DNA from 4 places in the Geodermatophilus sp. URMC 64 genome. Region 1 is predicted to be linked to each of the others. Evidence: riboswitches for the same ligand, from Rfam matches in the RefSeq annotation. Region 1 holds a riboswitch; each other region holds the start of a gene.
What was found. Region 1 has a riboswitch for cyclic di-AMP ahead of ACWIYF_RS10920 (aggregation-promoting factor C-terminal-like domain-containing protein). Riboswitches for the same ligand answer to the same signal wherever they lie in the genome.

Region 1 (5,384 bases):
CCGGCTCGGGGCGCCGCGTCCGCGCCTCCGACGCCCAGCGCGAGGCGGTCGTGCACCGGCTGCACGACGCCGTCGGCGCCGGCCTGCTGACCGTGGAGGAGGGACACGAACGGACGTCGGCCGCCTTCGCGGCGCGCTACGTCGACGACCTGCCACCCCTCACGGCCGACCTGCCGGACCCGACCCCGGTCGCCCCCGGCTGGCGGGCGGTGGCGTCCACGGCGGCGCTGCAGGCGCGGACGTCCGTGATGGGCGCCCCGACATGGGCGCTGGCCGACCGGACGCGGCGGCGGTGGGTGCTGATCAGCGCCATCCTGCTCGGCGTGCTGCTGGTCATGATCCTCACCGCGGCGATGGCCGACGCCGCCGATCTCGGCGGCGGCTGGGACCACCACGACCACGGTCACCACCACTGGGACTGATCGCCGGCCTCAGCGGGGGCGCAGCACCCGCGCCTCCCACGGGCCGAGGACGGCGGGGTCGGCCTCCGGCAGGTTGCCCAGCACCAGCTCGGCGTCCACCGCCTCGGGCAGCAGCTCGCCGAGCGCGCACGGCCGGCCGCTGACGTTGCAGACGACGAGCAGCCGGTCGCCGTCGAGCGCCCGGGTGAAGGTGTACACGTCGTCGTGGTCCGGCAGCAGCAGGGTGAAGTCGCCGAGCGCCACGACCGGGTTCTCGTGGCGCAGGGCGATCAGCCGCCGGTAGTGGGCCAGCACGGACCCGTCGTCCCCCCGTTGGCGCTCGGCATTCCACTCGACGTGGTCGGGGTTGACCGGCAGCCACGGCGTCCCGGTGGTGAACCCGGCGGACGGCGAGCCGTCCCACTGCACGGGCGTGCGCGCGTTGTCCCGGCTCATCTTCCTCAGGCCACGCAGGACCTCTCCCGGATCGCGTCCTCCGACCACCGCCGCCTCGTACTGGTTGACCGACTCGACGTCCCGGAACTCCTCGATCCCGGCGAACGGGTAGTTCGCCATGCCGAGCTCCTCGCCCTGGTAGACGTAGGGCGTCCCGCGGTGCAGGTGCAGGAGGGTGGCCAGGCAGGTGGCCGAGTTGCGCCGGTGCTCCGGGGAGTCGTCGCCGAAGCGGGAGACGGCGCGCGGTTGGTCGTGGTTGTCCCAGTAGAGGGAGTTCCAGCCGACGTCGGCCAGGCCGGCCTGCCAGCGGCCGAACGAGGCCTTGAGGTCGCGCATCCTCAAGGGGCGCAGGTCCCACTTCGACGCCCCGTGGTCGAGGCCGACGTGCTCGAACTGGAACACCATGTCCACCTCGGCGCGGGCCGGGTCGGTGAACAGCCGCGCCTCCTCCACGGTGACGCCGGGCATCTCGCCGACCAGCAGCAGCCGCGAGTCGTGCCCGGCGAACACCTCCCGGTGCATCTCCTGGAGGAACTCGTGGATGCGCGGGCCGCAGAGGTAGAACGCGGAGCCGTCACCGAGGCCGGTCCCGGGGATCGGCGGCCCGTCGTGCAGATGACCGTCGGGGGCGACGTCCTTGGAGATCATGTTGATGACGTCCATGCGGAAACCGTCGACACCGCGGTGGAGCCACCACCGCATCATCGCGTAGACCGCCTGCCGGACCTCGGGGTTCTCCCAGTTGAGGTCCGGCTGCTTCCTGTCGAACAGGTGCAGGTAGTACTCCCCGCTCGCCTCATCGAGCTCCCACACCGGCCCGGAGAAGAACGACGCCCAGTTGGTCGGCTCGGCGCCCGGGGCGCCGGCGGCCAGGCCCGGCCGCGGCGGCCGCCACCAGTACCAGTCCCGCTTGGCCGAGCCCGGCCCCGACCGGGACTCCACGAACCACGGGTGCTCGTCGCTGGTGTGGTTGACCACCAGGTCCATGACCAGCTTCATCCCGCGGGCGTGCAGGGCGGCGATCAGCTCGTCGAGCTGGGCCAGGCTGCCGAAGAGCGGGTCGACGTCCTGGTAGTCGGAGATGTCGTAGCCGTTGTCGGCCTGCGGCGAGGGGTACACCGGCGAGAGCCACAGGACGTCGACGCCGAGGTCGGAGAGGTGGTCCAGCCGCTGCAGCACTCCCCCGAGGTCGCCGATGCCGTCGCCGTCGGAGTCCTGGAAGGAGCGCGGGTAGATCTGGTAGACGACGGCGCTGGTCCACCACGGGGCGTCGGGCACGGTCACCGCTCTCGGTCGATCGGGGCGGACGTCGCACGAGGTGGGCCCAGCAGTCGCTCGATGATCCGCCGGTCGCCGGGCCACGCCTCGAGCAGGACCTCGCGCGGCACCTGCCGGGCCGCGTAGCGCAGCGCCAGCGCGACGACGACGACGTCGTCCAGGGGGCCGATGACCGGCAGGAACTCCGGGATGAGGTCGATCGGCGAGAGCACCCAGAGGCCGGCGAACCCGACCGCCAGCTTGGCCCGCCGGGGCACCGCCGGGTTCACGCGCAGCCGCCGGGCCGTGGTGACGCAGGCCGGCAGGAACCGGGCCAGCTCCTTCGCGGTGCCCTCGGGCAGGCGGCGGGCCAGCAGGACGAGGACCACCCAGCTGGCGATCATGACCGCCGCGGCGATCCCGAGCCCCGTCAGCCAGCCGCGCACGGATCCATGGTCCCAGAACGCCCCGAGGGGCCGCCCGGGACGGGCGACCCCTCGGTCAGGTGAGGCGAGCTGTCGGCTCAATACCAGCCGGTGGACTGGGAGTGCGACCACGCGCCGCACGGCGAGCCGTAGCGGTTGTTGATGTAGATCAGGCCCGCATCGATCTGCCGGTACGGGTCGGAGGTCTTGGCGATGCCCGTGCTCGCCCACGTCGAGTTGAGGAACTGCGGGATCCCGTACGCGGTGCTCGTCGGGTTCTGCGCGTTCGGGTTCCAGCCGCTCTCCTTGCCCCACAGGTTCTCGAGGCAGGAGAACTCGGACGTGTCACCGCCGAGCTTGGACAGCGCGTAGTCCTGGTAGGACCCCGAACCGGAGCTGGACCCGGACGACGCGGGCGCCGCAGCCGGCGCCGCCTGCGCCCGCTCGGCCTCCTGGCGGGCCTTGGCCTCGGCCTCCTCGCGAGCCTTGGCCTCGGCCTCGGCACGGGCCTTCGCCTCGGCCTCGGCCTTCTGCCGGTCGAGCTCGGCCTGGTCGGCGGCGGCCTGCGCCTGCTGCGCGGCGACCTGCTCGGCCTCGCGGGTGCTGCGGCTGGCGGCGAGGTCCTCCAGCGGCTGCAGGTCGCGCGCCGCGTCGGCGGGGGCGGCCTGCGCGGTGAGGCCGAGCTGCTGGGCCACGCTGACCGACTCCGACGTCCCGGCCTCGGCCTGGGCCGCCGGGTCGGCGCCGAACAGGACGCTGACCATGACCGCGCCGGCGGCGGCGGCGCCGAGGTACAGGGCGGGACGGCGGCCGACGGCCGGCGGACGGCGGCGGGCGGTACTGCGGCCGGAGATCGTGCTGCGGAGGTTCATGAGTGGCGGTGCTCCGAGGGGGTGTGGGCGCAGCAGAGCCCGTTCGGGGCTGCGGGGCTGCGTCGGATGTGCGGGGCAGCGGTCACGGCGGTCCGCCGGAGTGCCGGGCCTGCGCGGGCGCACCGGGGAAGCGGCTGGTCAGCCGGTCGAGCGAGGTGCTCGGGAGCGGTGGGCCCGCGGGCGGCGTCCGGGCGGACGGCCGCGTCCGATCAGATGCGCGGGCGCATCCGGAGGCGACGGTGCCGGGCGCTGCGGGGTCGTGCGGAGGGGCAAGGGCGCGCCATGAGGGCGGCTCTCCGTTTCTTCCGTCAGCCGCCTACCGAGTTAGCTGACGGATTCGGGCGGGAAGCAGCCCTACCCGCGCCGGACACGTGCCCGGTCGGCGGGATTCACCCCAGTACTTCGGTGGGTCCCCGGCTCACCCGTTGCTCGTGGTCGAGCAGTGGGCGACTCGGCGGCGTCCGCTCGGACTCCCCGGCTGGGGACGTGACGACCGACCAGACCTCTTCACCGTAGAGGCCGTTATGCAGTCGTGACAATCCACGGCCGACGATTTGTGGGGTGATGAGTGTCGCGCGACAGCTTCTCGACGGCGGGAATGGGTAGGGGCGAACGAAACGGAACCAGGTCGTCCTGTCAGCCCAGCCGCCAGACCGTCGACCGGCGGATCCCCGGCCCCTCGGTCTCCGGGACGTCGAAGGCCGCGACGGCGGCCAGCCGCTCGGCCGGCAGGTACATCCGGCCCGGGTCGCCGATGAGGACCTCGGCGCCCGCGGCGCGCGACGCGTCGAGGAAGGGCATCACCCGCTCGGTCATCTCGCGGTCGTAGCAGACGTCCCCGGCCAGGACGACGTCCACGTCGAGCGGCGGCCCCCCGAGCACGTCGCCCACCACGCGGAGCCCGCGCACGCCGTTGGTCTCGGCGTTCACCGCGATCGCCGTCGTCCCGTAGGGGTCGATCTCGCTGGCCACCACCTCGCGCGCACCGGCCGCCGCCGCGGCGATCGCCACAAGCCCGCTGCCGGAGCCGAGGTCGAGCACGCCGCGCCCGGCCACGACCTCCGGAGCGTCCAGCACGTAGCGGGCGAGCACCTGCCCGCCCGGCCAGGCGGCGGCCCAGAACGGCGGCTGCTCCGCCGGCCGGCCCTGCTCGGTCTCCATCGCGTCCCACAGCGCGACGACGTCGTCGGCGACGTGCAGCGTCACCTCGGGCACGAGCGACGGCGTGGCGAGGCGCGTGTGCGCCCGCACGAAGGCGGCGGGGACGGCGGTCGGCACGCCGCCAAGTCTGCTCGACGTCCTCCCGCGACGCTGTGTCAGCGAAACACCCCGTCGGGTGACTCGACGGACCGTTGACTGCGCTGACACGGCGTCGATAGCCTGCCCCGCGGTGTGGTCTGCACCACACCCGCCGCGCTCCGGCCCGGCGAGCTCGCACTCGGGGCCCGGCACCGTCGCCGGGGAAGGGAACACCGTGACGACCACCACCGTCCCGCCGCGCAACGCCGACGACCCCGCGCCCCCGCGGGGCGGCCTGAGCCGGTTCTGGGACCGCACGCTGCCGCACTACCCGGAGAACGGGCCGCGGGCCCTCTACCTGGGCATCACCGTGCTCGCGACGGTGGTCCTGTACTACGAGCTCTACATCGGCGGCGCGGTCGCGACGCAGATCATCGCCGACTTCGGGATGTCGTTCACGTTCTTCGTGTTCGTCTCGGTCATCGGCAACGCGGTCGGCGCCTTCGCGTCGCTCTTCGCCGGGCTGGCCGACCGCTGGGGCCGCGCCAACCTCGTCGTCTGGGGCCTGCTGGTCACCGGCCTGATCATCCTGTTCGGGCTGCCGCTCGCGCCGAACAAGACCGTCTACACGGTCCTGTTCGCGCTGCTGAGCCTGGTCGAGGGCATCGTCCTGGTGGCCACGCCGGCGCTGATCCGCGACTTCTCGCCGCAGGTCGGCCGGGGCGTGGCGATGG
Region 2 (5,384 bases), 1.8 Mb from region 1:
GGTCGGCCAGCAGTCCCGGGACCAGCGGGTCCAGGAAGCTGGTCGTGTTGGCCAGCGACACCGCGCCGGTCCGCTCCTCCCGGTCGACGAACACCCGGCGACGAAGCCCGGCATCCAGCCCCCGTGTCCCACCAGCGTCCGGCCGTCGACCCGCACCACGGCGAGGCCCAGCCCATAGGCCGACCAGCCGGCCGCGGAGGAGTCCACGCCGGCGGGCACCGTCATCTCCTCGAGCGTGGCCGGGCCGAGGACGTCGCCGGTGTCCCCGAGCAGGAAGACGGCGAACCGGGCGAGGTCGGCCGGCGTCGCCCACAGCTGCCCGGCCGCGGCCATGACGCCCGCGTGGTGCTCCGGCTCCGGCAGGACGACGTCGGCCCACGGGTGCACCGCCGAGCCGGCTGCCGCGGGCGGCCCCGGGCGCGGCGTCGTCCGGTCCATGCCGAGGGGACCGAGCACCTCGGCTCGGACGACGTCCTCCCAGGCGGCGCCGCGCTGCCGCGCCACCAGCTCACCGAGCAGGCCGAAGCCCAGGTTGGAGTAGTGGAACCGGCGGGCGGCCCCCAGGACGACGTGGGCGGCGCCGAGGCCGAGCTCGTCGAGCGTGCCGCCCGGCGTGCGCTCCCACCAGCCGCCCGGGCTCTCCGCGACGGCGCCGGAGAGGTGCGACAGCAGCTGCCCGACGGTGCGGTCGCCCAGCGGCGTGCCCGGCAGGTGCTTCTCCAGCGGGTCGTCGAGCGACAGCCGGCCCTCGTCGCGCAGTCGCATCACGACGGTCGCGGTAACCGTCTTGCTGATCGACCCGAGCCGGTACTGCACGTCGGCGTGCGGCTCCGGCACGTCGCCGCGCCCGGCCGACCAGGCGAGCCCGCCGTCGCGCACCACGCCGGCGACCAGGCTGGGCGCGCGGCCGTCGCGCTGCGCGCGGGCGGTGCGGGCCAGGAGCCGGCGGGCGGTGGTCGGCAGGACGGACGGCATGGCAGGACCGTAGTGAGCCGCCCCCGCGGCGGCCCGGTCAGCCGACGGGGGCGAGCTCCCGCCCTGGCAGCCGGCCGCCGCGGGTGGCCCGCCGCTCGAACCACACCGTGGCCAGCGGCGGGACGGCGGCGGCCAGCGCCAGCAGCGTGGTGCGCACCGGCCAGCGCAGCACCCGGGCGGCGAGCAGGGTGACGACCACGAAGGCCACGAACACCGCGCCGTGGATGGGGCCGAAGACGTGCACCCCCACCTCCGTCGTCCGCGGGACGTACTTGAGGTACATGCCGGCGAGCAGCCCGAGCCAGGACAGCGCCTCGGCGACGGCGACCACCCGGAAGACGGTGGCGACCAGGGCGGGGCGGGGCGTGCGCGACGGCATGGGGGCGGGTCCTCCTCGGGTGCGGGTGTCCGGAGACCTCAACGGCAGCACGCCCACCGGCGTCCCCGATGGAGGGTGTGACCTTCGCCGGGTGGCAGGGTCGGGGCGTGCAGGGGCTGGCGCGGCGGGAGTTCTGCCTCGTGCTGCTGCGCCGGATGGCCGACGTCCGCCCCGATCTGGTGGCGCAGGCGCTCCCCCGGCTCGGGGCCGACCGGGCGCAGGCCCGCGCGGCGCACCGGCGCTGGCAGGCGCTGCACCACGCGGCCAGGGCGCCCCGGGGGCTGGCGCTGCGCACCGCCGTCCTGGGGCCGCCCGACGAGGCGGAGGACCGGCGGTTCGGGGACCTCGACGTCGAGGTGCGCCGCTGGCCGCTGCCGCTGTGGCCGCACCTGCTGTGGGAGGTGCTGTCCGGCCCGGGCGGCACGGTGCTGAACGAGCACCTGGTGCGCGCGCCGGGCTCGCCGGTGCCGCCTGCGGCCGCCGGCGGGCTGCGGGCCTGGGAGCACGTGCTCGACGACGTCGTCGGCCTGCCGGGCGCGGTGAGCGTCGACCCGGGTGTGGTGACCCGCTGGGAGATCCACCTCCCGGACGGCGTCCGCGCGCAGTTCGTCTGGGGGCTGCTGCAGCAGGTCAGGCCGCCGGCGGAGGGGTGACCAGCGCGGACGGCGGGCCCGAGAGCACCGAGCCGAGGAGGGCGGCCACTGCGAGGACGGCGGCGAGCCGCGGATGCCCGGACACCGCGAGCGCCAGGACCGCGGAGCCGTAGACGACCGCCTTGGTGGCCACGGCGAGCACCGCGATCTGCACCGGCGCCTGCGGGGCGGCGAACACGCCCCAGAGCACGGCCGCGACCAGCGGTGCGCCGATACCGGCGAGCACCCGCCCGGTGGTGGAGTCCGGCAGCGACCAGGCGCCGACCGCGAGCGCGGCGAGGGCGGCCAGCTCGGAGGCGAAGGCCACGGTGACCCAGGTCCAGTTCCACGTGTGCGCCATGGCTCCTGCTCCGTTTCGTGATCGACGATCCGTTTTGAGAGCAGTGTTCTCGGACGATGGCGCCCTGTCAACCGTGCACACGACGGAGCCCCCGGCCGCGGGGGAGGCGGCCGGGGGCTCGGAAGGCGTGCGGGCGGGGACTCAGCCGGCGATGCGCCGCATCGCGGTGATCGTGCCGACGGCGTCGATGCTGGCCACCTTGACCACGTCACCGGACGTCGGTGCGTGCACCATCTGGCCGTTGCCGATGTAGATCCCGATGTGGCTGACCGGGCTGTAGAAGGCGATCAGGTCACCGGGCTGCAGCTCGGCGCGCGAGACCGCCTGACCCATGCTCGCCTGCTGCCTGCTGGAGTGCGGCAGGCTCACGCCGGCGGCCTTGTAGGCGTACTGGACCAGCCCGGAGCAGTCGTACGAGCCGGGGCCGGCGGCCGCCCAGACGTAGGGCTTGCCCCGCTGCGCCATGGCCGTGTCGACGGCGGTCTGCGCGGCCGCACTGCTCGCCACGATCGGCCCGGAGGGCAGCGGCTCGGCGCGCTCGGCCCGGCTGGCGCGGTCGCCGCTGTGGCCGGCCAGCGCGGTGGTCGCCTGCCGCTCCTCGGCGGAGAGCCGGCTGAAATCGGCCTGGTACTCGTCGACCTGCTTCTGCAGGTCGGCCTGCTGGGCGGCGACCGCGTCGAAGGTGGCCTGGGCCTCGGTGGCCGCCTTGGCGGCCGTGGTCTGCGCCTGAGCGGCCACCTGGCTGGCCGCGGCGGCCTCGCCGAGGATCTCGTTCTGGTGGCCGGCGACCATCTCCAGCGTCGACATGCGGGCGACGAAGTCGTCGGCGCCGTCGCTGGTCATCAGCGCAGAGAAGCCGTTGAGCCCCTCGCCGGTGAAGGCGCTGCGGGCGATGCCGCGGACCTGCTCCTGGGCGGTGGCGAGGTCGGCCTGCGCCTGGGCCAGGGTGGCCTCGGCGGCGCGGACGGCGTCCTGCTGGGCGGTGAGCTCCTCGCGCGCGTCGTTGAACTTCTCGGTGACGGCCTCGAGGTCGTGGGCGCGGGCGGCCATGAGGGCGGCCGCCTCCTGCGCGGTGGCGGGGTCCGGCGCGGCCGAGGCCGGCACCGGGACCAGCGCGACGCCGATGGCGCCGGTGAGGGCGAGGACCGCGCGACGCGCGGTGATCGGCAGGAGGTTCGGGCGCGGGAAGGACGTCCGAGGGGTCGCCATGGTCTGGCGGCTCTCCATTTCTTCCGAATCAGCCGCCTACCGAGTTAGCTGACGGGTTCGGGCTCAGAAGGCGCCCGGCGGGCCGGCCTGGAGGGCCGGGTCCGCTTCACCCCGGTGCTTCGGTGGGTCCCCGGTCCGGCGCCCGCGTCTCGCGCGGTCCACCGGTTCGGCGGCGCCCGGCGGGTGTCACTCAGTAGTGACTCAACGCCCCGACGGACATACAGACGGTAAGCGGATGACCGCCTCGTGACAATCACCCGGATGTGATTTGTGCACCTCTTCACAACCGATTGCACTTCAGGCCGCACGCTGGGTGACGAGGATCGGGCCCCACCTCCGGGAGTGTCATGTGAACGTGAACATGGCGACCTGGGCAAACGCGTTCCGGACGGTGGTTACGGTGCGCAGATGCCGCGTGCGCGCTACGACGTCGTCGTTGTCGGAGGTGGACATAACGGCCTGACCGCCGCCGCCTACCTGGCCCGGGCCGGCCGGTCGGTCCTCGTGCTCGAGCGCCGGCGGGAGGTGGGTGGGGCCGCCGTGAGCCGGCAGCTCTTCGACGGCGTCGACGTCCGGCTGTCGGCCTACTCGTACCTGGTCAGCCTGCTGCCCGACCGCATCGTCACCGACCTCGGCCTGGAGCTGACGCTGCTCGACCGGGCGGTCGCCTCCTACACCGCGGTGGCCCGGGGCGGTGAGTCCCTCGGCCTGCTGGTCGAACGGGACGAGGGCCCGGCGACGGCCGCCTCCTTCCGGGCGCTCACCGGGTCCGACGCCGAGCTGGCGGGCTGGCAGCGGTTCTACGGCCGGCTGGCGACCCTCGCCGAGGACCTCGCGCCCACCCTGACCGAGCCGCTGCTCGCGCCCGGCGAGCTCGCCGGCCGGCTGCGCGACCCCGCGCTCTGGCACGACCTGCGCGAGCGGCCGCTCGCCGACGTCGTCGCCGACCACCTGGCCGACGACGTCGTCCGCGGGGTGGCCCTCACCGACGGGCTGATCGGCACCTTCGCCGACGTGCACGACGCGCGCAGCGCCGCCGGCCGCTGCTTCCTGTACCACCTGATCGGCAACGGGACCGGGCGCTGGCGGGTGCCGGTCGGCGGCATGGGCGCGGTCACCGGCGCGTTGGCGGCGGCGGGCCGCGCCGCAGGGGCCGAGCTGGTCACCCGGGCCACGGTCACGTCCCTGGAGCCCGGCCCGGGCGGCGTCACCGTGCACTGGACGGGCGAGGACGGCGACGCCGCGGCCGAGGCCGGGCACGTCGTCGTCGGCGCCGCGCCCACCGTGCTCGCCGAGCTGACCGGGACCGACGCCGGACCCCGGCCGAGCGGCGCGCAGCTGAAGGTGAACATGGTGCTCGCCCGGCTGCCGAGGCTGCGCTCGGGCGCCGACCCCGCGACCGCGTTCGCCGGCACCTTCCACGTGGACGAGGCGGCCGGCCAGCTCGACGCGGCCTACGCCCAGGCGGCCGCCGGGCAGCTGCCCGCGAGCATCCCGTTCGAGGTGTACTGCCACTCGCTGACCGACCCGACCATCCTCGGGCCGGAGGCGCGCGCCGCGGGCCTGCACACCCTGACGCTGTTCGGCCTGCACACCCCGGCGGAGCTCTATGCCGCGGACAACGAGGGAACCCGCGCCGAGGCCGTCCGGCGGGTCGTCACCCAGCTGGACGCGCACCTGGCGGAGCCGCTGCTGCACTGCCTGGCGCGCGACGCGCACGGGCAGCCCTGCCTGCAGGCCGCCTCACCGCTCGACGTGGAGGCCGCGCTGGCCATGCCGGGCGGCCACATCTTCCACGGCGACCTGGACTGGCCGGTGGCCCGCACGC
Region 3 (5,384 bases), 2.5 Mb from region 1:
CGGGCAGGCCGTCGTCCTGCCGTACCTCGACGGGCACTCGACGACCGCGCTGGTCGAGCGCTCCCGCGTCTAGTGGTGCTTGATCGCGACAAAGCGCGCACGGCGGTGGTCCTCAGACCGCTGGGGCTCGGGGACCTGCTCACCGGCGTGCCGGCGATCCGGGCGATCCGGGCCGCCGTCCCTGAACACCACCTCGTCCTGGCGACGACGGCCGCTCTCCAGCCGCTGGCCGAGCTGATCGACGCCGTCGACGAGGTGCTGCCGGCGTGCGAGCTGGAGCCGCTGGACTGGGACCGCCCGCCGCCCGAGCTGGCCGTCGACCTGCACGGCAAGGGCCCGGCGTCGCACGTGATCGTCGACCAGCTGCATCCCGACCGGCTGCTGACCTTCGCCAGCCCGGGCTACCCCGGCCCGATCTGGCGGCCCGACGAGCACGAGGTGCACCGCTGGTGCCGGCTGGTCGCCGAGGGGCTCGGCGTCCCCGCCGACCCCGACGCCCTCGACCTCGCCGTCCCGGCCGTGCTCCCGCCGGTGACCGAGGCCGCCGTGATCCACCCCGGCGCGGCGTTTCCCGGGCGCCGGTGGCCGCCCGACCGGTTCGCCGCGGTCGCCCGCTCCCTGGCGCGCGCCGGGCACGACGTCCGGATCACCGGCGGGCCGGCGGAGGAGCCGTTGGCCCGCGCCGTTGCCGAGGGGGCCGGGCTGGGGGCGGACGCCGTCCTCGCGGGACGGACGTCGTCGCTCGAGCTGGCCGCGGTGGTCGCGGCCGCCCGCGTGGTCGTCAGCGGCGACACCGGCGTGGCGCACCTGGCCACCGCCTACCGGCGCCCGTCGGTGGTGCTGTTCGGCCCGGTGTCCCCGGCGCTGTGGGGGCCGCCGCCGCGGGAGCAGCACGTCGTCCTCTGGCACGGCGACGGAACCGGCGACCCATGGGGCACCGAGCTGGACCCGGCCCTGGCGAAGGTGACCGTCGACGAGGTGACCGCCGCCCTCGACGGCCTGCTCGCCCGGGTCTGACCGGGGCTTTCTGTACAGAAAGGTCCGGTCAGGCGGCGGCACCCGGCCGGCCGGTCTTGCCCCGGAATCGACGGACCGCCCCGGCCGCGGGATGCGGGCGGGGCGGTCCGGGGTCGGCGGAAGACCGTTCGGCCTCCCGCGCGGCTCAGCCGCCGTAGTTCACGTGGACGTGGTCCATGTGGTTCTGCGTGGCGCTGCCGCGGTCGGCCATCTGCTTCCAGGCGCCGGTCGGCGAGGTCAGGATCCGCTGCTGCCAGATGACGTACTCGACGCCGAGCTCGTCCCAGTGGGCGAGGTGGTAGGCGACGATCGCGTCACCGAGGGCCGCGTCGCTCATGACCATGTAGTCGATCGCCAGGCCGGACGGGTGGCCGTGCGGGTCCCGCGCGCTGGCCCGGGTGCCGCCGAGGGTGATGGCGTCGGCGCCGGGCACGTTGGAGACGACCGCGTCGGCGGCCGCCTGTGCCTGCGGCTTGATGGCGCCGGCGGTGTTGGTGATCGTCGCGGTGGTCGTGGCCGGTGCGGCGGCGGCCTCCGGCGCGGGGGCGGCGACGGGAGCGGCGGCGGGCGCCACCTCCATGGGCGCCACGGCCGGGGCGGTGACAACGGGAGCGGCGACGACCGGCGCCGCGGCGTCGGTAGCGGCCTCGGGAGCGGCCTGCGCCGAGCCGGAGGTCAGCAGCACCTGGCCCGGGAAGATCAGGTTCGGGTTGCCGCCGATGACGCCGGCGTTGCGCTGGTAGAGCTCGCGCCACGGCTCGCTGTGCGCGGCGGCGATCTTCGCGACCGTGTCGCCGGGCTCGACCGTGTAGTCGCCGGCCGGAGCTCCGTCGCTCGGGGCGGCGGCGGTGTCGGCGGTGTCCTTCTCGGCGGCGTCCTTCTCGGCGGCCGCGTCGGCCGGAGCGGGGGCCGCCGCAGCCGGGGCCGGGGCTGCCTCGGCGGCGGCCGCGGTGGTGCCGTCGGTCAGGCGCTTGCCGCAGGTCGGCCACGCGCCGATGCCCTGCCCGGCGAGCACCTCCTCGGCGATCTGGATCTGCTGGGCGGGGGTCGCCAGGTCGGCGCGGGGGGCGAGGTCGGTGCCACCGAAGGCGGCCCAGGTGGACTGGCTGAACTGCAGGCCGCCGAAGTAGCCGTTGCCGGTGTTGATGCTCCAGTTGCCGCCCGACTCGCACTCGGCGACGCCGGTCCAGTCGTGGGTGGTGGAGGCCTGGGCCGGGGAGCTCAGGACGCCGATGCCGACGACGGTGGCGCCGGCGGCGACGGGGGCGCGGGCGATGACCTTCTTGGTGCGGACGTAGCGGGGCGCGCGGTGCTTGGCCATGGTGTGTGGTGATCTCCGATCACCGCCGGCGAGGTGAGCTGTCGGGTTCGGGCGATCGGTGCCCGGCCGCGGGTCGCGCGGCTTCACCCCGAGGCGCGCGGCCCGAGGCCGTGGCGCGCCGTGGAAAGTGGGTCCCCCACCCCTGCCCTGAACTGTTCGGGATGGCAGCCGGTGGGCAGGGTTTGGCGGACCGGCTCCGCGCTCCTTGTTTGCTGAGCGCAGCCAAAACGCTACGTCCCGTTATGTGCATTGTCGCCGTGATGGACGCCACATCCGGTGCCACCGACCGGGAAACGGCAGGTGACGGCGACACCGCTCGCCGAAATGCGGGTCAGCTCACTGCCGCTGGCGTATCGCGTCGTAGAGCACGTCCTGCAGGTCGGCCGGGTCCTCCGCGGAGTAGGCCGCGCCGCCCGTGGCCTCGGGTATCTGCCGCAGCACGTCGAGGTCGGCGTCCGGCCCCAGCGCCACCCCGATCGCCTTCACCGGCCGCTCCGAGTCCGCCTCGGCGCGCAGTGCCCATGCTCGCTCTCGATCGTGGCGGACGGCGTGCGGGCCTCCGAGGCCGCCGACCCGGACCAGGCGGCCGCCCCCGGAGGGCTGCCCCGTCCGCCGGGGCCGACGTGCCCTCCCCGCTCGTGCGGACGGGCCGCCGGCTCCCGGGTGGGGAGCCGACGGCCCGTCGCGTCGTGCGGTGGTGCGGTACGGCCGGTCAGGCCTCTGGGATCCCGTTCTCCGGCACGTCGCTGGCCTCGCCGTCGGACTCCTCGATCTCGGCGTCGCCGTTGTCGGTGGTCAGGACGCCGGTCTGGTCCTCGCCGACCAGCCCGTTGAGCTGGACGACCTTCACGCCGCTGATGCCGGCGTGCCGGTCGGCGGAGTACCGGAAGGGCGCCAGCCAGGGGCCCTCCCAGTCCTGGCCGTTCTCCTCGATCGCCTCGACCAGGCTGTCGCGGGTCGGGTTCTGCCCGGCCGCGAGCAGCGCCTGCACCACGGTGTAGGCCTGGGCCATGCCGTAGACGCGGAAGTTGGTCAGCTCGCCCTCCTGGCCGGAGGCGTCCCAGATCTCCTGCCACTGCTGCACCCACGGGTCGTCCGGCACGTCCACGCCGTTGAGGTACTCCGTGGTGAACGCCCCGTTGAGCAGGCTGGCGTCGCTGACCTGGCCCTGCGAGAAGTTGGCCAGCAGCGCGCCGACCAGCTGCGGGTCCGAGCCGATGTTCGAGTAGAACCACTGCGGCTTGTAGCCCAGGCGCAGCGCGGTCAGCTGCGCGATCGCCGTGTAGCTGGGCACGTTGAAACCGACGACGAAGTCGGCGCCGGCGGCCTGCAGTGCGGCGATCTGCGCGGTGATGTCGGTGTTGCCGGGGACGTAGGTCTGCACGTCGACGATCTGGGCGTCGAGGTACTGGCGGACGCCCTTCTCGCCGTCCTCGCCGAGGTCGTCGGCCTGCAGGAACAGCCCCACCTTCGCATCCGGGAAGTTCTCGGCGATGTAGTTGCCGATGATCTTGCCCTCGATCTCGTAGTCCGGCTGCCAGCCGAACGTGTACGGGTTCTCCTCCGGGTTGTCCCAGAGCAGCGAGCCGGAGGAGACGAACAGGTCGGGCACCTGTTCGCCGTTGAGGAAGTCGAGGACGGCGCTGTGCGTGGGCGTGCCGAGGCCACCCGCGATCGCGAAGACCTCCTCCTCGAGGACGAGCTCGTTGACCACCGACGCGGTGTTGGTCGGGTTGTAGCCGTCGTCCCGGTAGACGTACTCGATCTGCCGCCCGTTGACGCCGCCGTTCTCGTTGACCCAGTCGAAGTACGCCTGGACGCCGGTCGGGATCTCGCTGTAGCCGGGCGCCGCGACACCGGTCAGCGGGTAGTGGGCGCCGATCTTGATGCTGTCCTCGGTGATGCCGATGTCCGAGGCCTCGTTGGCCCCGCCGGTGTCGTCACCGCTGTCGCGGCTCTCGCCCGCGCCGCAGGCGGCGAGGGCGGAGGCAACGGTGGCCGCGGTCAGGAATGACACGAGGCGCCGTGAGGATGTGCGCAATTGTTCTCCTCTGTGCGATCCGGGCACCGCTGCCCGGAGGTCTGGAATGGCGGAGCGGAGGACGGCCGAGGGCCCTCACCCCCTGCCGGCGCGCGCACCGGCGCGCTTCGCCCGTGCCGACAGCCAGCGCAGCCGGATGGTCCCGACCAGGCCGGCGGGGGCGAAGAGCATGACGACGATCAGCACGATCCCGTAGACCAGCGGGGACAGCTGCGCGGCCTCGGTGTCGCTGAGGTTCAGACTCGATCCCGTGTTGCGGGCCAGCTCGGGGAGGAACACCAGCATCACCGCGCCGAGCAGCGCGCCGAGCATGCTGCCCAGCCCGCCGATGACGATCGCGGTCAGCAGCGACAGCGAGAGGACGAGCGTGAACGACAGCGCCGACACCGAGCCGAGGACGAAGGCCAGCAGCGCGCCGGCGAGCCCGGCGCAGGCGGAGCTGACCACGAAGGCCAGCACCCGCCAGTGCCCCAGCCGGATGCCGGCCAGCTCGGCGGCCACCTCCTGGTCACGGACCGCCCGCCAGGTGCGGCCGATCCGGCTGCGCACCAGGTTGGCCAGCAGGAAGAACGTGATCAACACGCAGATCAGGCCGAGGTAGGCCTGCCACTTCTGGTTCGTCGGCTGCGTCCCCGACAGGAAGAACGAGAAGTCCTGCCACCACTCCGGCGGCTCCGGCCGGCGGTAGGTGATCGGCTGGTTGCCGCCGAGGGTCTCGGGGAAGACGAGGGCGAGGCCGGGCAGGCCGACGGCGAGGGCGAGGGTCGCGCCGGCGAGGTAGGGCCCGTGCAGCCGCGCCGCCGCCACGCCGACCACCGCGCCGACGACGGTGGTGAGCGCCGCGGCGATCAGGAAGATCACCGGGAGCGGCCACGGGTTCTCCTGGTGCTCGAAGAACAGCGCCGTGGTGTAGGCGCCGACCGCCATGAGGGCGCCGTGGCCGAGGGAGATCTGCCCGTTGACGCCCGTCAGCAGCGTCAGGCCGGCCGCGGCCACCGCGTAGAA
Region 4 (5,384 bases), 200 kb from region 1:
CGCAGCTACCTGCCCGACGGCCGTGAGCACCTCGACGTGGCGGTGGCCGCGGTCCGCGACCGCCGTCCCGACCTGGTCGCCGCCGTCGACGCGCTGCACCCGGTGCTCGCGCAGGCCGGCACCGAGGCCGCCACCCGGTTCGAGCAGACCAGCGGCCCGGTCATGGCCAAGGGCGTGGAGGACTCCGCCTACTACCGGTGGGCGCGGTTCGTGGCGCTCAACGAGGTCGGCGGCGACCCGGCACGGTTCGGCAGCACCGTCGAGGAGTTCCACGAGGCGCAGCGGCGCCGGCTGGAGCGCAAGCCGGCGTCGATGACGACGCTGTCGACGCACGACACCAAGCGCAGCGAGGACGTCCGCGCCCGGCTGGCCGTGCTCGCCGAGCTCCCGACCGAGTGGGCCAGCCTGGTCCGGTACCTGCTGTCGCGGCACCCGCTGGGCGACCGGCCGCTGGCGCACCTGGTGTGGCAGAACCTGGTCGGCGCGTGGCCGCTCTCGCGCGAGCGGGCGCACGGCTATGTGGAGAAGGCCGCCCGCGAGGCCGGGACGTCGACCACGTGGACGAACCCGGTGCAGGAGTTCGAGGAGCAGCTGCACGCGCTCGTCGACGCCGCCTACGACGACGAGGCGACGGCGGCGCGGATCCACAAGTTCGTCGAGCGGATCACCGGCTTCGGCCGGTCGAACTCGCTGTCCCAGAAGCTGCTGCAGCTGACCATGCCCGGCGTCCCGGACGTCTACCAGGGCACCGAGCTGTGGGACCTCTCGCTCGTGGACCCGGACAACCGGCGGCCGGTCGACTACGACCTGCGCCGGCGGCTGCTGGCGGCCCTCGACGGCGGCGAGGTCCCCGAGGTGGACGACACCGGCGCGGCCAAGCTGCAGGTGGTCTCCCGCACGCTGCGGGCCCGCCGCGACCATCCGGAGTGGTTCGACGGCTACGGGCCGGTCGAGGCCGCCGGGTCCGCCTCGGGGCACGTCGTCGCGTTCGACCGGGGCGGGGCGGTGTCCGTGGCGACCCGGCTGCCGGTCGGGCTCGCGGCGCTCGGCGGCTGGGGCGACACGGCGCTGCAACTGCCGAACGGGGCCTGGCGGGACCTGTTCACCGGGGCGCGGGCGGTCTCCGACGCCGCCGGCGCCCCGCTGGCCGACGTCCTCGCCCGCCTGCCGGTTGCGCTCCTCGTACGGGACTAGAAGCGGATCGCGTCGATCACCTTCGCGCGGACGGCGATGATCGCGGGCAGCAGGCCGGCGAGCGCGCCGACCGCGGTGGCGGCGACCAGGCCCTCGATCGCCGCCGCCACCGGGAACCCGGGGGTGTCGGCGAGCGGGATGCCGTTGCCGAGCCACTGCTCCAGCGGGAGCTGGCGCACGAGGACGACGGAGGCGCCGACGGCCACCAGGCCGGCGACGAAGGTGGCGCAGACGCTCTCCAGCATCACCGCGGAGAAGATCCGCGCGGACGTGGCCCCGAAGCTGCGGCGCACGCCGGCGTCCTGACGGAACGCCTGCACCTCCACGCCGGGCAGCGCCAGGCCGAGGTCGTTCTGGACGGTGGCGATCACCTCGTCGGCCTGCTGCGAGGGCATCCACAGCTCGAGCGTCGGCGGGCCGAAGAAGGCCGTACTCGGTGGTACCGAGTCGGCGGGACGGTAGCGGGCGGCAGCCGCTCGCGGGGCCCGTTCCACCGCGACGCGCGGACCGGTCACCCGGAGGCGGGAAGCACCCGCACCGCAACGGTGCGTCGCGGCGCGAGTGCGGTGCGCAGGACCGGCGACGGCGCGTCGGCGAAACACCGACGCCACGCCCGGGAACTGCATGGTCCGGAGAGCCGCACGGGAGGGCCCTCCATACGGTTCGGCGCGTGCCCGGGCCTCCCTCGGCCGGGCTCCAGGCGCCGGCCCGCCCAACCCCGTCCACCGGCCGCCTGTCCCTCGGATCAGCCCACGGACGGGGGCGGGGGAACCACATCTGACGCACGCGCTGCGTCTCGGGGTGAAGCCGCCTCCCGGCGGCCGGGCACACCGATCGCCCGAACCCGACAGCTCACCTCGCCGGCGGGGATCGGAGGATCCATGTCCCAGCACGTCCTGCCCGGGTACCGCCATGTCCGCCGCCTGCTGTGCGGCGCTGCGCTCGCCCTGGGCACCGCGGTCGGGGGCGTCGCCCTCGCCGCGCCGGCGTCCGCCGCAGAGCACGACTGGAGCGGCGTCGCGCAGTGCGAGTCCGGGGGGAACTGGCACATCAACACCGGCAACGGCTACTACGGCGGGCTGCAGTTCAGCCGCTCCACCTGGCTGGCCTACGGCGGTGGCGCCTACGCCGCCCGGGCCGACCTGGCCACACCGGCGCAGCAGATCGCCGTCGCCGAACGGACCCTCGCGGGGCAGGGCATCGGCGCGTGGCCGGTCTGCGGGCGGCACCTGCGGGGCGGCTCCACACCGGCGGCCGCCGCACCTGCGCCGGCCCCGCAGGCGTCGTCGGGGTCGTCCCACGCGTCGGGTGGCAGCTACGTGGTGAAGAGCGGTGACACCCTCGCGAAGATCGCCCGGGCGCACGGGATCAGCTGGCGCGCGCTCTGGGCGCAGAACCGGAGCACCGTCGGCAACCCGAACATGATCTACGTGGGCCAGCGCCTGCACGTCTGACGGGAGGACCGGGCGACGGAGCCGGGCCGGGGTGGCGTTCCCCGGCCCGGCTCCCGCACGTCGGGGGCGGGCTCGGGCAGCGTCGCCATCCGGGTCCTTCGACGGTTGAGCCGACGGCGCCCGGGCATAGTGGCTGCGCTCCCCCTGCCGGAAGGAAGGCTCCTCCATGCCCGACCCCGTCGAGTTCGCCGTCTGGGCACCGCTGCCGGAACGCGTGCGGCTCCAGGTCGACGGCGCCGTCCACGACATGAGCCGGGACGACGACGGCTGGTGGCGCGCGGAGGTCGAGGCCTCCCCGGAGGCGGACTACGGTTTCCTGCTGGACGACAACGACAGCCCCCGCCCGGACCCGCGCTCGCGTCGCCAGCCCGACAGCGTGCACGGCCTGTCCCGCCGCTTCGACCCGGCCGCCCACTCGTGGGGCGACACCGCGTGGACGGGGCGGCCGCTGGCCGGCGGCGTGGTCTACGAGCTGCACGTCGGCACGTTCACCCCCGAGGGCACCCTGGACGCCGCGATCGACAAGCTCGGCCACCTGGTCGACCTCGGCGTCGACTTCATCGAACTGCTGCCGGTCAACGCGTTCAACGGTCCGCACAACTGGGGCTACGACGGCGTGCTCTGGTACGCCGTGCAGGAGACCTACGGCGGCCCGGCGGCCTACCAGCGGTTCGTCGACGCCTGCCACCAGCGCGGCCTCGGCGTGATCCAGGACGTCGTCTACAACCACCTGGGCCCGTCGGGGAACTACCTGCCGGAGTTCTTCCCCATCAACGCCTCGGGCGGCGCCAACACGTGGGGCAGCTCGATCAACCTGTCCGGCCCGGACTCCGACGAGGTCCGCCGCTACGTCATCGACAACGCGCTCATGTGGCTGCGCGACATGCACGTCGACGGACTGCGGCTCGACGCCGTCCACGCGCTGGTCGACGAGCGGGCCACGCACGTGCTCGAGGAGATGGCGCAGGAGGTCGACAAGCTGTCGGTCGCCGTCGGCCGGCCGCTGACGCTGATCGCCGAGAGCGACCTCAACGACCCGCGGATGGTCACCCCGCGGGTGGCCGGCGGGCTGGGGCTGACCGCGCAGTGGAGCGACGACTTCCACCACGCGCTGCACGCGTCGCTGACCGGCGAGGGGCAGGGCTACTACGCCGACTTCGCCGAGGCGGGCCTGTCCGGCCTGGCCAAGACGCTGACCGGCGCCTTCTTCCACGACGGCGCGTGGTCGAGCTTCCGGCGGCGGCACCACGGCCGCCCGGTCGACACCGCCCTGCTGCCCGGCTGGAAGTTCCTCGGCTACCTGCAGGACCACGACCAGATCGGCAACCGGGCGGTCGGCGACCGGATCTCGGCCTCCCTCTCCCCCGACCTGCTCGCCGTCGGCGCCACGATCGTGCTGACCAGCCCGTTCACGCCGATGCTCTTCATGGGCGAGGAGTGGGGGGCGACGACGCCCTGGCAGTTCTTCACCAGCCATCCGGAGCCCGAGCTGGGCAAGGCGACGGCCGAGGGCCGCATCGGGGAGTTCGCCGAGCACGGCTGGGACGCCGCCGTCGTCCCCGACCCGCAGGACCCCGAGACGTTCACCCGCTCCAAGCTCGACTGGGCCGAGCCGGCCAAGGAGCCGCACGCGCGGGTGCTGGAGACGCATCGTGCGCTACTGGCTCTGAGAAAAGCCCACCCGGAGCTCGTCGACCCCGACCTCGCCGCGATGGCGGTCAGCTGGGACGACGACGACCGCTGGATCGCCGTCACCCGCGGGTCGCTGCGCGTCGTCGCCAACTTCGCCGACGCACCCCGCGAGCTGGACCTCGACCGCCCGGCCACCGGCGTGCTGTTCAGCACCGGCGAGCAGCCCCGGCTGGACCGGGAGACGGTGACCCTGCCCGCGGAGACCGCCGCCGTCCTGACCACCCGCTGACATGCGGGCCCTGTTCCCCGACGTCCGGGACCTCGACGACGACGCGAGCCTGGCGGCGGCCTACCAGGCCCCGGCGGGGCGGTTCCTGCGGGTCAACTTCATCGCCTCGCTCGACGGCGCGACCACCGTCTCCGGGCGCAGCCGGGGCCTGCAGTCGCCGGGCGACCTGCGGGTGTTCCGGATGCTGCGCGCGCTGGCCGACGTCGTCCTGGTCGGCGCCGGCACCGCGATCGCCGAGGGCTACGGCCCGATGTCCGACGACTCCGCGGTGGGGCGGCTGCGGCTCGGGCTCGGCCGGAAGGGCACCGCGCCGATCGCGGTGGTCACCCGCCGGGCGTCCCTGAGCCCGCAGAGCCCGCTGGCCGGCGGCTCCTCCCCCACCCTGGTCCTCACCTGCGAGGCCGCGGACGCCGACCGCCGCGCCGCGCTGGCCGCCGCCGGCATGCAGGTGCTGGTCTGCGGGGAGGACGACGTCGACCTGCCGACGGCCGTCGACCGGCTGGTCGAGCGCGGCCTCGCGGAGATCACCTGCGAGGGCGGTCCCCAGCTGCTGCGCAGTGCGCTGGCCGCGGGGGTGGTCGACGAGCTCGACCTGTCGATCTCCCCCGCCCTGGTGGGCGGCGAGGTGCGGCTGGTCGGGGACGAGCCCCTGCACGACGTCGTCCGGCTCCGCCTCACCCAGGTGCTCGAGGAGGACGGCATGCTCTTCACCCGGTACGGGGTCCGACGGGACTGATCGCTCCGGCCTCGCGGAGGCAGAATCCGGGGGGTGGACCAGCGCATCGCGCGGGTGCGGCTCCCGGACGGCAGCCCGA

Region 2: it holds a riboswitch for cyclic di-AMP, as region 1 does, so the genes downstream of both, ACWIYF_RS02215 (NlpC/P60 family protein) here and ACWIYF_RS10920 (aggregation-promoting factor C-terminal-like domain-containing protein) in region 1, are expected to answer to the same signal.
Region 3: it holds a riboswitch for cyclic di-AMP, as region 1 does, so the genes downstream of both, ACWIYF_RS26450 (transglycosylase family protein) here and ACWIYF_RS10920 (aggregation-promoting factor C-terminal-like domain-containing protein) in region 1, are expected to answer to the same signal.
Region 4: it holds a riboswitch for cyclic di-AMP, as region 1 does, so the genes downstream of both, ACWIYF_RS09975 (LysM peptidoglycan-binding domain-containing protein) here and ACWIYF_RS10920 (aggregation-promoting factor C-terminal-like domain-containing protein) in region 1, are expected to answer to the same signal.

Annotation. Positions count from the first base shown of each region.
Region 1 covers NZ_CP199955.1:2,221,703-2,227,086, reverse strand. Annotated here, with positions in the region: gene ACWIYF_RS10935 (DUF1707 SHOCT-like domain-containing protein) at 1-422, shown strand, start outside; gene ACWIYF_RS10930 (glycoside hydrolase family 13 protein) at 432-2,141, opposite strand; gene ACWIYF_RS10925 (YkvA family protein) at 2,138-2,560, opposite strand; gene ACWIYF_RS10920 (aggregation-promoting factor C-terminal-like domain-containing protein) at 2,638-3,411, opposite strand; cyclic di-AMP (ydaO/yuaA leader) riboswitch at 3,710-3,863, opposite strand; gene ACWIYF_RS10915 (class I SAM-dependent methyltransferase) at 4,048-4,689, opposite strand; gene ACWIYF_RS10910 (MFS transporter) at 4,886-5,384, shown strand, end outside.
Region 2 covers NZ_CP199955.1:454,857-460,240, reverse strand. Annotated here, with positions in the region: gene ACWIYF_RS02240 (DUF7586 domain-containing protein) at 1-94, opposite strand, end outside; partial or broken gene ACWIYF_RS02235 (serine hydrolase domain-containing protein) at 160-975, opposite strand; gene ACWIYF_RS02230 (DUF3817 domain-containing protein) at 1,013-1,354, opposite strand; gene ACWIYF_RS02225 (hypothetical protein) at 1,462-2,007, shown strand; gene ACWIYF_RS02220 (YrdB family protein) at 1,985-2,347, opposite strand; gene ACWIYF_RS02215 (NlpC/P60 family protein) at 2,489-3,556, opposite strand; cyclic di-AMP (ydaO/yuaA leader) riboswitch at 3,573-3,722, opposite strand; gene ACWIYF_RS02210 (phytoene desaturase family protein) at 3,965-5,384, shown strand, end outside.
Region 3 covers NZ_CP199955.1:5,385,804-5,391,187, reverse strand. Annotated here, with positions in the region: gene rfaE2 (D-glycero-beta-D-manno-heptose 1-phosphate adenylyltransferase) at 1-73, shown strand, start outside; gene ACWIYF_RS26455 (glycosyltransferase family 9 protein) at 106-1,017, shown strand; gene ACWIYF_RS26450 (transglycosylase family protein) at 1,163-2,338, opposite strand; cyclic di-AMP (ydaO/yuaA leader) riboswitch at 2,347-2,515, opposite strand; gene ACWIYF_RS26445 (hypothetical protein) at 2,675-2,824, opposite strand; gene ACWIYF_RS26440 (ABC transporter substrate-binding protein) at 3,051-4,355, opposite strand; gene ACWIYF_RS26435 (branched-chain amino acid ABC transporter permease) at 4,455-5,384, opposite strand, start outside.
Region 4 covers NZ_CP199955.1:2,017,853-2,023,236, reverse strand. Annotated here, with positions in the region: gene treY (malto-oligosyltrehalose synthase) at 1-1,194, shown strand, start outside; gene ACWIYF_RS09980 (ABC transporter permease) at 1,191-1,589, opposite strand; cyclic di-AMP (ydaO/yuaA leader) riboswitch at 1,915-2,075, shown strand; gene ACWIYF_RS09975 (LysM peptidoglycan-binding domain-containing protein) at 2,076-2,648, shown strand; gene treZ (malto-oligosyltrehalose trehalohydrolase) at 2,815-4,569, shown strand; gene ACWIYF_RS09965 (dihydrofolate reductase family protein) at 4,571-5,305, shown strand; gene ACWIYF_RS09960 (alpha/beta fold hydrolase) at 5,339-5,384, shown strand, end outside.